DNA from 4 places in the Arthrobacter sp. BL-252-APC-1A genome. Region 1 is predicted to be linked to each of the others. Evidence: riboswitches for the same ligand, from Rfam matches in the RefSeq annotation. Region 1 holds a riboswitch; each other region holds the start of a gene.
The links. Region 1 has a riboswitch for S-adenosylmethionine ahead of FYJ28_RS01350 (MetQ/NlpA family ABC transporter substrate-binding protein). Riboswitches for the same ligand answer to the same signal wherever they lie in the genome.
Positions count from the first base shown of each region.

Region 2: it holds a riboswitch for S-adenosylmethionine, as region 1 does, so the genes downstream of both, FYJ28_RS03155 (hypothetical protein) here and FYJ28_RS01350 (MetQ/NlpA family ABC transporter substrate-binding protein) in region 1, are expected to answer to the same signal.
Region 3: it holds a riboswitch for S-adenosylmethionine, as region 1 does, so the genes downstream of both, FYJ28_RS08125 (bifunctional o-acetylhomoserine/o-acetylserine sulfhydrylase) here and FYJ28_RS01350 (MetQ/NlpA family ABC transporter substrate-binding protein) in region 1, are expected to answer to the same signal.
Region 4: it holds a riboswitch for S-adenosylmethionine, as region 1 does, so the genes downstream of both, FYJ28_RS09040 (methionine ABC transporter ATP-binding protein) here and FYJ28_RS01350 (MetQ/NlpA family ABC transporter substrate-binding protein) in region 1, are expected to answer to the same signal.

Region 1 covers NZ_VULS01000001.1:279,374-283,269, forward strand. The annotation lists gene FYJ28_RS01340 (hypothetical protein) at 1-361, shown strand, start outside; gene FYJ28_RS01345 (macrolide 2'-phosphotransferase) at 387-1,295, opposite strand; SAM riboswitch class IV at 1,412-1,530, shown strand; gene FYJ28_RS01350 (MetQ/NlpA family ABC transporter substrate-binding protein) at 1,604-2,479, shown strand; gene FYJ28_RS01355 (methionine ABC transporter ATP-binding protein) at 2,549-3,577, shown strand; gene FYJ28_RS01360 (methionine ABC transporter permease) at 3,579-3,896, shown strand, end outside.
Region 2 covers NZ_VULS01000002.1:89,603-93,498, forward strand. The annotation lists gene FYJ28_RS03140 (hypothetical protein) at 1-483, opposite strand, end outside; gene FYJ28_RS03145 (MerR family transcriptional regulator) at 529-1,332, opposite strand; gene FYJ28_RS03150 (tyrosine-protein phosphatase) at 1,430-2,173, shown strand; gene FYJ28_RS03155 (hypothetical protein) at 2,170-2,553, opposite strand; SAM riboswitch class IV at 2,570-2,702, opposite strand; gene FYJ28_RS03160 (SGNH/GDSL hydrolase family protein) at 2,839-3,813, opposite strand.
Region 3 covers NZ_VULS01000004.1:160,868-164,763, reverse strand. The annotation lists gene metX (homoserine O-acetyltransferase MetX) at 190-1,326, opposite strand; gene FYJ28_RS08125 (bifunctional o-acetylhomoserine/o-acetylserine sulfhydrylase) at 1,323-2,639, opposite strand; SAM riboswitch class IV at 2,705-2,821, opposite strand; gene FYJ28_RS08120 (VOC family protein) at 2,945-3,586, shown strand.
Region 4 covers NZ_VULS01000005.1:28,883-32,778, forward strand. The annotation lists gene FYJ28_RS09030 (LLM class flavin-dependent oxidoreductase) at 1-1,250, opposite strand, end outside; gene FYJ28_RS09035 (methionine ABC transporter permease) at 1,280-1,945, opposite strand; gene FYJ28_RS09040 (methionine ABC transporter ATP-binding protein) at 1,938-2,729, opposite strand; SAM riboswitch class I at 2,832-2,935, opposite strand; gene FYJ28_RS09045 (hypothetical protein) at 3,147-3,710, shown strand; gene FYJ28_RS09050 (CoA-binding protein) at 3,721-3,896, opposite strand, start outside.

The DNA.
Region 1 (3,896 bases):
CGAACTCGACGGCGAGCGTCCGGAGCGTCCTAAGCACGGCGATCACGGAGACCTGCCGCAGGACAACGATACTGAGGGCAGGGATTCCCAAAATAAGGATTCAGGGAGCCAGGACATTCAGGACGAGGACATTCAGGACGAGGACTCGCAGGACAGCGGCTCGGCGCGGCCGGACCGGCCGGAGCGTGACGGCGGGCCGGACGATGACGGCAGGTCCGGCAAGGACGGCTCCGGCAAGGAAGACGCCGGCCAGGGGAACAGCAAAGACGGCCACGGGGAACGTGGCGGCCACGGCCCGCACCACGGGCTCCCCGAGAGCGAAGGCGAAGCACCGGCTGAGGATGCTCCGGCCCGGAGCTAGGTGCCGTGCCCGGCAGCTGCGGTTCCTAGACCTGCAGCAGCTGGGCCTGGGCAGCTTCCCGATGTTCGGCCTGACCGGTGGTCAGCGCAAACATTGCATAGTTCAGCGGCCCTGCAGCGATCAAAGCGGTGCAGCGTTCTGCCAGGCGCGGCTCGGCAACGCCGGCCGCGTCCTGGTAGGCGCGCGCCACAGCGTCGAAAGAGTCCGGCGAGATGAGCTGGACGTACATGAACTCCAGTGCCGGATCGCTGACCTTGGCCGTGGTCCAGTCCAGAACGGAGACGATCCGGTCTGTTTCATCGAGCAGCAGATGCGCCGGGTACAGCTCCCCGTGGGTCAGGACCACCCGCTGCGGCCACAGACCGTCCTCGTCCAGCCACCGCCGCCAGCCGGAGAGCAGGGCAGAATCGATCCGGAATTCGCCCTCCACCCTTTCCAGGTTCTCAGCCCAGTACCCGCGGACTGCCTCAGGATTCTCTGACGGAATACCCGCTGCCGCGGCGGCAGCGGGATCCATCGTGTGGAGGGAAGCTATCAGCGCTGCCAGGGACTCAAGGTATTTCGCGGAGGTCGGATCGAAATGCCAGTTCGGCTGGTTCTCCGCGTTCATAGTGAGGCCCGGCGTTCCAGGCAGCAGAGGGTAGGCCACCAGATCGGATTCCTGGATTTTCCAGTCCGGCACGGCGACACCCAGCCGCGGACGCACAAAGTCCAGGATTGCCTGTTCACGCGCCTGGTTTGCTGCGACGTCGGGGCGTCGCGGGAGCCGCAGTACCCACTCCTGGCCAGTGCCGGCCTCCGTGGCGAAGGCGACGCGGTAATCCAGGCCGGCTTCATTGAAGCTGACACTGCCCGGATCCAGCGTCAGGCCATGAGAGGCGGCCAAGTCGAAGATATCCCCGGGGCTCGGCTGTGTTTCGGGCAGCTGGCTCATTTTTCCTTCTCTCCTGTGAGACGTTGCATTTCGCTGGAATTCACCGTGTGACGCCGCACGACGCCGGATGTCGCGCCGGTGGCCATCGTATCTTCCGGTCCCTACTGTGGGGGAAGAATCAAGAGCTCCAGCCATCGGCCCTGGCCGGCTGGACAGCAACCCTCTCGTCGTAGCGGGGTGCTCCAGGTGAAGATTCGGCCCTGCCGCGGACATCCCCGCGGGGCAAGTACGGCGCCGGCACTGCCCTCACAGCGGCCTGCGCCCCATCGTTCACGGCCCGCCGTGAACCCACCGGAGAGAACCGAACCATGAAAATCAGCAGGAAACTCCTGTCTCTGGCCGCTGCACCCCTCTTAGTCCTGGGCATCGCAGCCTGCGGCTCTGCAGCAGGTGACGAAGGAACCGTAAAGATCGGCGTCGTGGGTGCCAGTGATCCGTACTGGGCAACCTACGAGGAAGCTGCCGAAGCGGAAGGCATCGACGTCGAAATCATCGACTTCGCGGAATACACCCAGCCCAACCCCGCTCTCACCGAGGGCGAACTGGACCTGAACCAGTTCCAGCACATCATCTACCTTGCCCGGTATAACGTCTCTGCCGGGGAGGACCTGGTTCCGGTGGGATCCACCGCCATCTACCCGCTGGGTCTGTACTCCACGCAATACGACTCGGTGGAGGAGATCCCCGACGGCGCCACTGTGGCGGTGCCCAATGACGAGAGCAACCTGGCCCGCGGGCTGCTGGTGCTGCAGTCCGCAGGACTGGTGACCCTGGCCGACGGCGGAAGCGCCTTCTCCACGCTCGATGACGTCGATGAGGCCAAGTCCAAGGTGAAGGTCACTACGCTCGAAGCATCCCTCACACCGACGTCGCTTCCGGACGTCGCCGCGGCGATCATCAACAACGACTTCGTCGAGGATGCCGGGCTCAGTGCCGCTGACGCCATTGCCCAGGACGATCCCTCCGATCCCAAGGCGATCCCGTATGTGAACGTTTTCGCTGCACGTTCCGGGGAAGAGAACAACGAGACCTACCTGAAGCTGGTGGAGATCTACCAGAACACGCAGGCCGTGCAGGACGGAGTGCAGAAGGCTTCAGGCAACACCGCTGAGTTCCTCAAGGTGCCGGTCGAAGACCTGCGCAGTTCACTGGCCGACGTCCAGAAGGACATCGAAGAACAGTAGGCAATCCGCCCGCGGGCCGGTTCGGCGCTGCCGGACCGGCCCGCGCAGCCTGTCGGACAAGGAACAGCAATGGCTCTCATTTCACTGCGGAACGTCTCCAAGACCTATCCGCCTGCCCGCCGGGGCGAGCCCCCGGTTACGGCGCTGCAGGACATCAGCCTTGAAATAGAAGCCGGGGAGATCTTCGGCATCATCGGGTATTCCGGAGCAGGCAAAAGCACCCTGGTTAGGCTCATCAACGGATTGGAGGCTTCCACCGGGGGAGAGATCACAGTGGATGGCCGCGCGGTATCCGGTGTGCCCGAGCGCAAACTTAAAAGCCTGCGGCTGGACATTGGAATGATCTTCCAGCAGTTCAACCTTTTCAACTCCAAGACCGTTCGCAGCAACATCGCGTACCCGCTTCGTGTTGCCGGGCGCAGCAAAGACGAGATCACTGCCCGGACCAATGAGCTCCTGGCCTTCGTTGGGCTCACGGATAAAGCCGGCAGGTATCCTGAACAGCTTTCCGGCGGGCAGAAACAGCGGGTGGGCATCGCCCGGGCACTGGCAGCCTCCCCGAAGATTCTGCTCGCGGACGAAGCGACCTCGGCGCTGGATCCCGAAACAACCCAGGAAGTCCTGGCCCTGCTCCGCAGGGTGAACCGGGAGCTGGGGATCACCATTGTGGTGATTACCCACGAGATGGAGGTCATCAAGGACCTCGCCACGCGGGTCGCCGTGATGGACGCCGGGAGGATCGTTGAACAGGGCGGCGTGTTCGAGGTTTTCTCCAACCCGCGGGAAGAGTCCTCGCGCCGGTTCGTCTCCACCGTGGTCCGGGGGATTCCGTCAGCTGAGGAGGTGCGTACGCTGCGTTCCCGGCACGAGGGGCGGATGGTGACTCTTTCCTTCCGTGACGGGCACAGTTCCCAGGCTGCGGTGTTCCTGGAACTTGCAGCTGCCGGCGTCGGTTTTGAGCTGGTGTACGGCGGCATCAATGACATATCAGGCCGGGCGTTCGGCCATCTGACCCTGGCGCTCAAGGGCGCCGACCAGGCGATCGACGGCGCCCTGGCCGCCGTCGGGCATGGCATCAAGGTAACGGAGCTGGGCTGACATGGAAGACCTGATACCCCTGACGCCCCAGCTGTGGACCGCTGTGGGAGAAACCCTGTACATCGTGGGCCTGAGCCTGCTGTTCGGCGGGATAGGCGGCCTGCTGATCGGACTGGGGCTGTACACCACCCGGTCCGGTGCCCTGCTGGCCAACCGTGCCGTCTTTGGGACCCTGAACGTGCTGGTCAATATTTTCCGGCCCATTCCCTTCATCATCTTCCTCGCCGCGGCCCAGCCGCTGGCGCGTTCAGTTACGGGCAGCGGAATCGGCAACAACGCCATCATCTTCACCCTGTCGCTGGCAGCGGCCTTCGGCATC
Region 2 (3,896 bases), on a different contig from region 1:
GCCTGAGCTTTGGAGCAGCCAGGAGACCAGGGAGTTTGAGTTCCACATATCGCCGTCGGGCATTTTGGCGCCCCACACCATATCCGGAACTTGAGGCACCCTGGCGCGCAGGGCATCGGCACCGGACGTGGATACGTTGAACACCAGGGGCGGCTCCGGAGCATAGCCAAGGTCGGGAATGATTCCGCCGCGCCAGCACCGCACTTCATACCGAAAGAGCTTCAGGCGGCCGAGCGCCCGGAGACCGACTGGACCTTCGGCCACCACGCCCCGTTCGCTGCGCCCCTGGCCCCACGAAGGCGTCATCTCGATCGCATAGGTTGAACCGTCGGCCGCGACCTCCAGCGCTGCGTGGAAGAGCGGCCGGGGGTGGCGCCGCTCCCGCACGGAGCGCCAGAGTTCCCACCAGCGGCTGGTGTGGATCACCAGATGTCCGCCGGCGCCAACAGGCAGCCACCACAACCGCACCTGCGCCGTGTCCATGTGCCGCCTCCTTATGGAAACTGTCCGGCCCTCAGCAGGCCGCAGCTAAGCCTTGCCGACCGGCTGCTGCAGCTCGGTCACCCAATCCGCCTGATCCTCTGACCAGGAGCGCAGGTAGACCTCCCGGCACGGGCCGGAGGGGGTCAGCCCGCGGGCAATGATTTCGGTGTGGACCGCCTGCCAGCTGTCGGCGATGCCGTCCATGGAGCCAAGATGGACCCCGCAGATCGCCATCGGAACGCTGGGCAGTTCCACTGCCTCGACGCCGTCGGGAACCGGATCTGGGCTGGCGAAGCCTGCCGTAATCCGCATGCCGTCCTCACCCATGTCGTACTGCGCCACCGGTACACCTGACGGGGCGCCGGATGGAGCCAGCAGTGCGGCGACGCTGTCGAAGAGGGGTCCGACGACGCCGGGGACCTCGGGCTGTTCGGCCACCATTGCCTGGCGGGCAGCGAGGCGGAGCGCCGGAAGGGGTTTTTCAATGATTTCGATCTGGGCCATGTGCTTTTCCTTTTCGATGAGATGGAGCCTGCGCTCCACGTCGATGAGCCGTGCGGCAGCAATCCGTGCCTCCTCTGCGACCTCTGCCCGCCTCAGGCGCAGCAGGGCGGCGATTCGCCCTGAGTCCACGCCGGAGTCGAGCATGGCGGAGATGTCCTCCAGCCCGAAGCCCAGGGAACGCAGTGCGACGATCCGGTGCAGCCGTTCAAGCTGGGCTGGATCGTAGGAACGGTAGCCGCTGAAAACATCCACGTGGGCAGGTACGAGCAGGCCGGAAGTATCCCAGTGCCGAAGCATGCGGTGGGTTACCTGGCCGATCTGCGCGAACGCTCCGATGGATAACATGGTCCAGTTCTCCTGCCTTCCACAGTGTCAGGGTCAAGTATGACTGGCTGGGGCCTGCGGAGGCTGGCTGGGCGTGGGTCCGCCTAGTCTTGGAGGCATGGGTGAGCCGAGGAGCCGGAACGTGGACTGGGAAGGCGCTGCCAATGCCCGGGACCTGGGCGGAATTCCCGCAGCCAACTCGCACATTCAGCCCGGGCGTGTGTACCGGATGGGCCGCTCCGAATGGCTCACCGCCCGCGGCTGGCAGCAGGCATACGACGCCGGTGTGCGGACGGTAGTTGACCTGCGCAACAGTTCCGAGATCGGGCGCCGCGACACGGATCCCGTAGTCCCCCCGTCGGCTGTTACCGGAATCCGGTTCCTGAATCTGCCTACCCAGGAAGCGGACGATCCTGACTTCACCGCGCTGACCGGACCGTACATGAGCTCACCCCGGTTCTACCCGGAGAACCTGCGCCGCTGGCCGGAAAAGTTCGCGGCAATCGCCCGCGCCGTCGCTGATGCGCCGCCCGGCGGCGTCGTACTGCACTGCTCAGCCGGTCGCGACCGTACGGGACTCGTCGCCGCCCTGCTGCTGGACCTGGCCGGCGTGGCGCCGGGGGAGATCGCAGCCGACTACCGGGAAGCGCTGACCGGCATCAACGACTGGCACCGCACCCAGCAGCGGCCGAGGGAACGGCCGCTGGACGACTCCGAGCTCGCGGCCCGCGCCGGCTCCGCCGAAGCGGAGCTGCTGGATATGCTGCGGAACTTCGACGCCGCAGCCTACCTGCGCCGGGCCGGTGCCGGTGAGGGAACCCTCGCCCGGCTCCGGTCCCGGCTGCTGCAGGAGGACTTCTAAGCAGACTGGTCCTGCATGGTTATGTCATTGCGCGGAAGCCGGCCCCTGCATGGGAAAACCCTTTCCGTGGTGGCCAAGTAGAAAAAAGAGCTCCTGTTCCGGCCCTCAAAAGCGCCCGGGACCATCAGCGAGGAATACCGGGGGCACCACTGGGGCGTCCCGGGGCTGGCGGCCAGGGCCTCGGCCAGCAGAGGAACGTCGTGGTGCCACATGATCTGCTGCCGTCCATCGAGCACCAGGCAGATCAGGTCCAGTTCCGGGTCGGCGTGGACCTCGACGTCGATCCAGTCGTCGTACTTCATGAGGCGGCCGCCATGGATCCAATGGATCTTGTGGCCGGGGGCAAATGCGGTGCAGCGGGGGTCACTGGAGGGAATCACAGCGTGTCCTTCGAGATGAGTGTCCTTGCCCGCTCCGGTTGGACGCGGGCCGCTTCGTCATCCGAACCACCCGCCGAACATTGGGGTTGGTGCATGGCCAGTCGGAGCTTTTCCACACCCTGCGGGTGCGGAGGCCATGTCTCGTGAAGCACTGATTACGTTAGCAGGCCGCGGGGACACCCGTACATACAGACGGCCCGGGCCTCCTTCCGAACCTCACTGCACGACGGAGGCGCCCGCGTCTGGTGGGCACCGCCGTCGTCTCAGGTGCGTGAACGGTACTGCTCAGCGGCGGCCGCGGCAGGGATGGCCGCCGCCGGGGTGCAGGTCCACATCCGCGGTGATGGCGGCCAGGTAACCCTCGCGGTAGCCGGTGGCATTTGGATGCAGGGCGAACGGGCTGTTTGCGTAGATGATCCACGGATCGGCTGAGCCGATGCCGTGGCCGGCGAACTCGTCCACCACGTCAACATAGGTGGACCCGCGGTCCGGCAGCTGGGCGGCGAGAACCGCGTTCAGTGCGTCTGTTCCGGCGTTGAAAAGCGCTGCGGCGTCAGGGTTCAGAAGCCCGGGAACACCGGCCCCGTCAAACAGGTGCGGGTAGCCGGTCAGAACCAGCTCCGCCCGGGGTGCCAGGGCCCGCATTTGCCCGAGGGACTGGCGCACCTGGGGTGCGAGGGTTGTTTCCGCGTATTCCTGTGCCGCCGCGAGTGCCGGAGCGCAGGTGGCCGGGAGCTGGGCACCGGCGCAGGCTGCCACGACTTCGCCGAACCGCACATCGTTGCCGCCGATGGTCAGCGTGACCAGGTCGGTGTTCCGGTCGATGCTGCCTGCAGCCTGCAGGGATGCGATTTGTTCCGGCAGGTCCACGGGGCCTGCGGGCGCTGAGGGAGGGGTGCTGGCCGCCGTCGCGCCGCCGCAGGTGACATCAGCGTCCAGTTCAATCCTGCGGAGTTCATCCAACAGGGCCGGGTAGCCTTCGGCGGTGCGGCCGCAGGCATCGAGGACTGCTCCGCCGCCGAATCCGGCGGCATACGAATCCCCAAGTGCTACGTAATCAACTGTCCTTTTGGGCCCGCGGTCCCACCCCTTGTGGGGCCCGTGGTGGCCGCGGTCGCGGTCGGCTCCGGTACCGGCTGCGGTCCAGCCCGGGGGAGCACCTGCCGCGTCCGCCGCGGGTACGGCCAGGGACCCTGCCGTGAGCAGGCATCCTGCGGACAGCAGCGCCGCTGCCCGTCCCCACTTGCGTAACTGGAACATGTTCCTGCCTTCCGCCGTCGTCGTCTGCAGTGCAGTGCCGCGTAACCGCCCACGGTAGCGGCCGGCCTCCTGCGGCGGAATAC
Region 3 (3,896 bases), on a different contig from region 1:
CGGGTCCCACAGTAAGGCGTGGCCTCTCAGCCCCTCGATATCGGCGTTGGGCCCTGCCGGGATCCAGCCTGCCAGCACTGCCGAGGCGGCTGCCGTGTTCACCCCGCCGTAGAGAATCAGTCCGGCTCCACCTGCCCAGCTCAGGGCACCGTGCCGTACCGTTCATCCACTTATGGTGCGGCGCAGTTCCTAGGCGAAGAAGTCCTGCTCCAAAACTTCCCTGAGCTGCAGCACATCAGTTAGGAATCCGTCGTGGCCGATCGGGGCGCTGATGAGGTGCACGCTGTTATCCCCGGGCAGTGCCGCCGCCAGTTCAAAGGACTGCTCAGGGAAATACAGCCGGTCCGAATCCACCGCAGCTACCAGGAACTGTGACTCAGTAGCCGCGAGCGCTTCGGTAAGGCTGCCGCGCCCGCGGGCGACGTCGTGGCTCATCAGCGCCTCGGTGAGGATGACGTAGCTGTTCGCGTCGAACCGGCTGGCCAGCTTCTGACCCTGATGATCCAGATAGCTCTCCACCTGGTAACGCCCGCGTTCCGCTGGCAGTGCCGCCCCCAGCGGGTCCTCCCCCGGCTGCGGCGTCCTCCCGAAGCGGTACTGCAGCTCGGCCTCGGAGCGGTAGGTGATGTGCGCAATCCGCCGGGCCAGGCCCAGTCCGGCCAGCGGGGCACGGCCGTTGTAGTAGTCCCCGCCGTTGTAATCCGGGTCCAGCCGGATGGCTGCCACCTGGGCCTGGGCAAAGGCAATCTGCTCACCGGTGCTTGCCGCCGTCGCAGCTATCACTGCGCACCGGGCCACCCGCTCCGGCTCCGTGGCAGCCCATTCCAGTGCCCGTGCACCGCCCAGGGATCCTCCCAGGACCGTATGCCAGCGGCGGATTCCCAACTGGTCGGCCAGGCGCGCTTCGGCGTGCACGGAATCCCGGATTGTCACGAACGGGAAGCGGGATCCCCACGGAAGTCCTTCCGGGTCCGCCGACGCCGGGCCCGTGGACCCGTAGCAGCCGCCGACCATGTTGATGGAGACAACGTAGAACCTGTTGGTGTCGATGGTCCTGCCCGGGCCCACCAGCCCGTCCCACCAGCCGGGCTCGTCCGTGCTGCCCTGCGCTACGTGGGTGCTGCCGGTCAGGGCATGCGGAATCAGGACGGCGTTGGACGCGTCACTGTTCAGCGTCCCCCAGGTCTCGTAGCCAAGGACCACGTCCGGGAGCACCCCTCCCGTTTCCAGTTCAAGGTCACCGATTGGGGCATACTGCAGCACCCCGTCGAGTGTGCGGACGGAGTGCTGCGGTGCCGGCGGATAGGTGGTCACGCTGTACTTCATGCTCCCTTGGCTGCGCGGAAACCGGCGTCGAGGTCCGCGATGATGTCATCAATGTGCTCAAGTCCCACCGAGAGGCGCACCAGTCCAGGGCTCACGCCCGCTGCTGCCTGCGCCTCGGCGCCAAGCTGGCTGTGAGTGGTCGACGCCGGGTGGATCACCAGGGAGCGCACGTCTCCCACGTTCGCCACGTGGGAGTGCAGCTCCAGCGCATCGACGAAGCGTTTACCTGCCTCCACACCTCCCTCGATCTCGAAGGACACGATCGCTCCGGTTCCGCGGGGGCCGTATTTCCGGCCGCGTTCGTACCACGGGCTCGACTCAAGGCCTGCGTACGCAACTGAGATGACGTCGTCGTGCGCTTCCAGCCACTGTGCGACGGCGACGGCGTTTTCAACGTGCCGCTCCATGCGCAGGCTCAGCGTTTCCAGGCCCTGTGCCAGGAGGAAGGCGTTGAACGGGGACAGCGCGGAGCCAAGATCCCGCAGCAGCTGCACGCGGGCCTTGAGGATGTATGCCAGGTTCGCGCCCAGCACGCCGTTGGCCCCAAGATCGCGGGCGTAAACCAGGCCGTTGTAGCTCTCGTCCGGGGTGTTGAAGCCTGGAAACTTCTCCGGATCCGCACCGAAGTCGAAGTTGCCCGAGTCCACAATTGCGCCGGCGATTACCGTGCCGTGCCCGCCCAGGTACTTGGTGGCCGAATGCACCACGATGTCCGCTCCCCATTCGATGGGCCGGATCAGGTACGGCGTGGACAGGGTGCTGTCCACGATCAGCGGGATACCTGCCTCATGCGCGACGGCGGAGATCCCCTCAATGTCAAGCACGTCCTGGCGGGGGTTGGAAACAACTTCCCCGAAGAACGCCTTGGTGTTGGGACGGACCGCTTCCCGCCACTGGTCCAGGTTGTCCGGGTTGGCGACGAAGGTGACGTCGATTCCGAACTTCTTGAACGTGTGCTTGAAGAGGTTGTAGGTGCCGCCGTAGAGGCTGGGGCTGGCCACAATGTGGTCCCCGGCCTGCGCCAGGTTGAGGATCGCGTAGGTTTCGGCCGCCTGGCCCGAGGCGAGGAGGAGCGCTCCGAGTCCGCCTTCCAGGGACGCGATACGGTTCTCCACCGCTTCCTGGGTGGGGTTGCCAATCCGGGTGTAGATCGGTTCGAGCTCAGCCAGTGCGAACCGGTTTGCTGCCGCTTCGGCGCTGGGAAAGACGAAGGAGGAGGTTTGGTAGATGGGCAGGGCGCGCGCGCCGGTAACGGCGTCGGGCTCCTGACCTGCATGGATCTGGCGGGTTTCGAAGGACCAGTTGGCAGACATTGTGCTCCCTTTATGACCAGGGGCCCCACCGGGTCTGGTTCGGAGTACACCGAAGCGACACGTGTGGCCCGCGCTTGCCGGTACGCCTGTTTGCGTACGGCCAGGTCTTCACCCGGGGCACCCCACCGCGGTTGGAGGGTTGCCGGCCAGCAAGCCGGGGCTATCTGCTGGCACTCATGACCTGTACCCATAGAACCAACCCCCCAGCAGTTGCGCAACCCATATGACGCAGCATGAAAAAGACGTGTTACCGGCTTAGGCTTGCCTTAGTCGAGACACAGGTCACAACGTGCCAAGATGTTCGCATGCGCCTGGATCACGTCTCTTATGCCTGCGAATCCGACGGCCTGCTGGCCACCACGGAACGCATTGCTGCTGCCCTTCAAACCGACTTCGTCAAGGGCGGGGTGCACCCGCGCTTTGGCACCCGCAACATGATCATTCCCCTTGCCAACCACCAGTACCTTGAGGTTGTTGAGGTACTGAACCATCCGGCCTCGGACAAGGCTCCGTTTGGGCAGGCCGTGCGCGCACGCTCTGAAGCCGGCGGCGGCTGGATGGGCTGGTGTGTTGCCGTGGAAGACCTGGCTCCCTTCGAAGAACGCCTTGGCCGCTCTTCCGTTCCGGGCAACCGCAAGTTCCCCGACGGCCAGGAACTTACCTGGCGCCAGATCGGCATCAACGGACTGATTGCAGACCCGCAGGTTCCGTATATGCTCCGCTGGGATGAGGATAAGGCCGACCTGCATCCGTCCCGTGCCTTCGCTGGAACCGTCTCCCTTGAGTCGCTCACGATCGCCGGCTCTGCCGAACGTGTGACCGAGTGGCTGGGTATGCCGGTTGAGAAGCCGCTGGAATCCGTGGACGTCACCTGGGTCTCCCCCAAGGGCACCCCGGGCATCATGTCTGTCACCTTCGCTACGGAGAAGGGTCTCGTCGAGATCTAGTTCTGGGTTGATTCGCTCCGGTTTGTGACAATCGCTCCGGTACGCCGGGGACGATTTTTCCCAAACTGGAGCGTTTCCAGCATGGGTGAGGTGCTTGCCGATTTCTCTCCGCTTCGGGACATCCCTGCGATTTTGGGACACCCCTGGCACAATTTCGCTCCACTTCGGGACAACTCTGCCAGTTTGGGACAACCCTGCGCAGCGCCGCGGCAGGAAAGTCCCAAACTGGCGGGCAAGTCCCAATGTGGAGGGTTTTCGATGCGAGACCGTTTCGTGGATGCAGCCCGCAATCCCCCGAATTCGAGGACCC
Region 4 (3,896 bases), on a different contig from region 1:
CCGTCGATGAAGTCGGTGTAGGAGCCGGGCAGGATGGCGTTGATGATGTTGATGCCGTCCACCCCCGCGTCCTGCCAGCGTTCAAGTTCATCGGCGATCTGTTCCGGGGTGCCGGTGACCTGCTGGGCCTCGGTGCGGTAGCGGGCAACGTCGGCCAGGGTGGGATTGCCGCCCGGGGTGGAGTCGATGATCGCCTGCAGTACTCCCCGGCCGCCTTCGGTCTGAACGTCCCCCAGCGGGGTGTCCAGGTCCAGGCCGCCGAGGTCGATGCCCAAGCCGCCGCCGATGTGCGCGATTACCGCATCCAGGTCCAGGTATTCGTCCTGCTCGGCCTTTTTCCGCTGTGCTTCAGCTTCGGTGCCGCCCACCACGAAGGACAGGCCGGTGAAGACCTTGATGTCGTCGGGCAGCCGTCCGGCTTCTGCGGCGCGTGCCCGGACTCCCGCGGAGACCTTGGCCGCGTGGGCGTGGTTGGGGGCGAAGATGAACGTCGCCTCGGCGTTGGCTGCAGCGAACTGCTGCCCCCGCCCGGAACTTCCGGCCTGGAAGAGCACGGGCGTGCGCTGCGGGGAGGGTGAGCTCAGGTGCGGTCCGTCGATCGAGTACCGTTCGCCGCGGTGGTGGATCTTGTGGACTTTGTCCGGATCGGCGTGGACGCCGCTGGCCTTGTCCTGGACCAGGGCGCCGTCATCCCAGGACCCTTCCCAGAGCTTGTACACGGCGTCGGTGTATTCGTCCGCCCAGTCGTAGCGGCGGTCGTGTTCCGTGAGGCCGTCGCCGCCGAAATTGCGGTGCGCGTTCTCCAGCACGGAGGTGACGATGTTCCAGCCGGCCCGGCCACCGGAGAGATGGTCAAGGGTGGAGAGCTGCCGCGCGAACTGGAACGGATGGCTCTGCACCACGGACGACGTCGCGGCCAGGCCGATATCCCTGGTGGCACCCGAGAGTGCGGCGAGCAGCAGCAGCGGATCGTTGGCCGGCACCTGCAGGCCGCGGCGCACGTGGGATGACCAGCCGCCGTCGTGGTCCCCGTACAGGCCCACGACGTCGGCAAAGAACAGGGCGTCGAACTTCGCCGCTTCGAGCTGCCGGGCAAGGTCTGTCCAGAAGGACAGTTCGTTGAAGCGGTGCTGCTCGGCATCGGGGTGGCGCCACTGGCCGCCGCGGATGTGGCTGGTGGTGTTCATCAGGAAGGCGTTCAGCAGAAGGCGCGGACGCCCGCCTGGAAAACGGGTACTGGGAATGCTCATGGAAGTAACTTTCAGTAGGAGCGGGAAGGCTAGAGGCGCTTGTCGGCGCGGCGGGAGAGCCAGGAGCCGCCCAGCTGCACGGCCTGGACCAGCAGGACCATCAGCACAATGGCAGTGAGCATCAGCCCGGTCTCGTAGCGGTAGTAGCCGTAGCGGATGGCAAAGTCGCCGATTCCCCCGCCGCCCACCAGGCCGGCCATGGCGGAGTAGGAGATGAAGCTGACCGTCATGATGGTCACCGAGCTGATCAGGGCCGGACGGGCTTCAACCAGCAGCACGTCCCGCACAATCTGCCCGCGGGTGGCGCCCATGGAGCGGGCCGCTTCCACTACCCCGCCGCCGAGCGCGGTGATGTTCTGCTCCACGAACCGGGCAAAGTACGGGATGGCATTGATGGTCAGCGGCACGATCACGGCTGCGGTGCCGATGGTTGTTCCCACCACGAACCGGGTGAACGGGATGATCGCGATCAGCAGGATCAGGAACGGAAAGGAACGCACCAGGTTCACCAGGGAGTCCAGGACCCGGTGCAGCCGCGGTTTGTGCCCCAGCCCGTCCGGCCCAAGGGAGTAGAGCAGCACCCCCAGCGGGGTGCCGATCAGCACCGCCAGCGGGATCGCGACCAGCAGCATGGTGCCGGTCTGCCCCAGCGCGGCGAGCAGTTCCGGCCAGACTTCGGCAATTCGCTCAAGCAACGCGGGCTCCTTCCCGGCCGGCAGCCCGGTCCAGGGTGATTTCATCGGAGATCAGGTACCGGCCGATTGCGGTGGCCGGCGTGAACCCGGGCCGGGCCAGCTCCGCGAGCGCGAACTGTTCCACGACCCGGCCTTCCTCCATCACGGCCACGTTGTCCGCGATGGCCTTGATGACGTTCATTTCATGGGTCACCACCACGATCGTGATGCCGAACCGTGCGTTGACGTCGCTGAGGTACTGCAGCACGGAGGCAGTGGTCCGCGGGTCGACAGCGGAGGTCGGTTCGTCGCACAGCAGCACCTTGGGCCGGGTGGCCAGGGCACGGGCAATTGCAACACGCTGCTTCTGCCCGCCGGAGAGCTTGGCCGGATAGGTCCCCGCTTTCTCCGAGAGGTCGACGACGGCGAGCGCCTCCAGTGCGCGGGCGCGGCGTTCGGCGGCGTTCTTCACTCCGGCGAACTTGAGCGAGAGCTCCACGTTCTGCGCCGCGGTCCGGTTGTTCAGCAGGTTGAAGTGCTGGAAGATCATGCCGATCTCATGCCGGGCTGCCCGAAGCTCGGCATCACCCAGACTGGTGAGGTCCGTTCCATCCACGAGCACGCGGCCGGACGTTGGGCGTTCCAGCAGGTTGATGTTGCGCAGCAGGGTGGATTTACCGGCACCGGAGAACCCGATAATGCCCTGGATGCTTCCCTTGGGGATCGACAGGGTGACGTTGTCCACTGCCGTGAAGGCCGATTCACCGCCCCCAAAGACGGTAGAGACGTTTTCGATCCGGATCATGCTGTCCTCCTGCGGTCTGAGCCCGGGAAGAGGTGCACGCCTCCGCAGGCTCACGCAGCCGTGCGGAAGGCACGGGGCAGCGGACCGCAAAGAGCAGGTGCTTCTCCATCGGTCCTGGCGGTAGCACCCTTCTTCAGCGGAAAGCCCGCGGAAGGGGGTTGCTGCGGCGTCACGGAGCCAGGTCTCTCAGCCGCTCTGGATGGTTACGGGACTATCTAAACCGCCCAGGCACCGGCGGGGCCAGAAGATTTCCCCGTGCGGCCGAATGCGTCGGTGCGTAACGCGCAGCGGCGTCACAATCCGTTTTGTTACGTCCGTGGGGGTCCCTGCCCCAACCCACGCGCCACCCGCGCAGACTCACGGGCGTCCTGCGGCGCGGGAGCACTGATTCTCCTGGGAATCCGCGAGGATGGGAACGTGACACCTACGGAACGCCCCGCCCTTTCGCCCTCGCTTGGGCCGGCCGAATTCCGCCGCTGGTACTGGCTAAAGGAAGAGCTGCAGGCGTTCGCGCGCACGCAGGAGATATCCGCTGCCGGTTCAAAGGAGCAGCTGGCAGAACGCATCGCCGCATTCCTGGCGGGCACACCGCTTCCTCCCCCGGCCGGCAGGCCTCACATGTCCCGGCAGCGGCTCGTACCGCCGCTGACCATCCACACCGTGATTCCGGCGGGACATCCGTGCAGCCAGGTGCTGCGGGAGTTCTTCGTCCACGCCCTCGGGCCCGGGTTCCGGTTCGATGCGCCGATGCGGGAGTTCTTTGCCGCCAATGACGGCACCGCAACGCTGGCGGCCGCCTTGGACCACTGGCACGCCACCCGGGATGCCGCCCCGCGGCCGATCAGCCCGCAGTTTGAACTGAACCGCTTCTCCAGGCATTGGCATGCAGCACATCCCGGCGGCAGCCGCGATCAGATGATTCAGGCCTGGAAAGCGTACCGGGCGCTGCCCGTGGACCAGCGGATCCAGGACAGCGTCTGATGTTCCGTCGCTAGAGTCCAAACCTTCCGGCCTCGATGACCGGGCAGGTGTTCATGACGACGTCGAGCCCTGCGTTTGCGGCGCGCTTCGCGGCGTCTTCATCGACCACGCCCAGCTGCAGCCACACGGCCTTGGCGCCGATTGCAATGGCCTGGTCCACGATGTTTCCCACCTTGGCCGAATTCA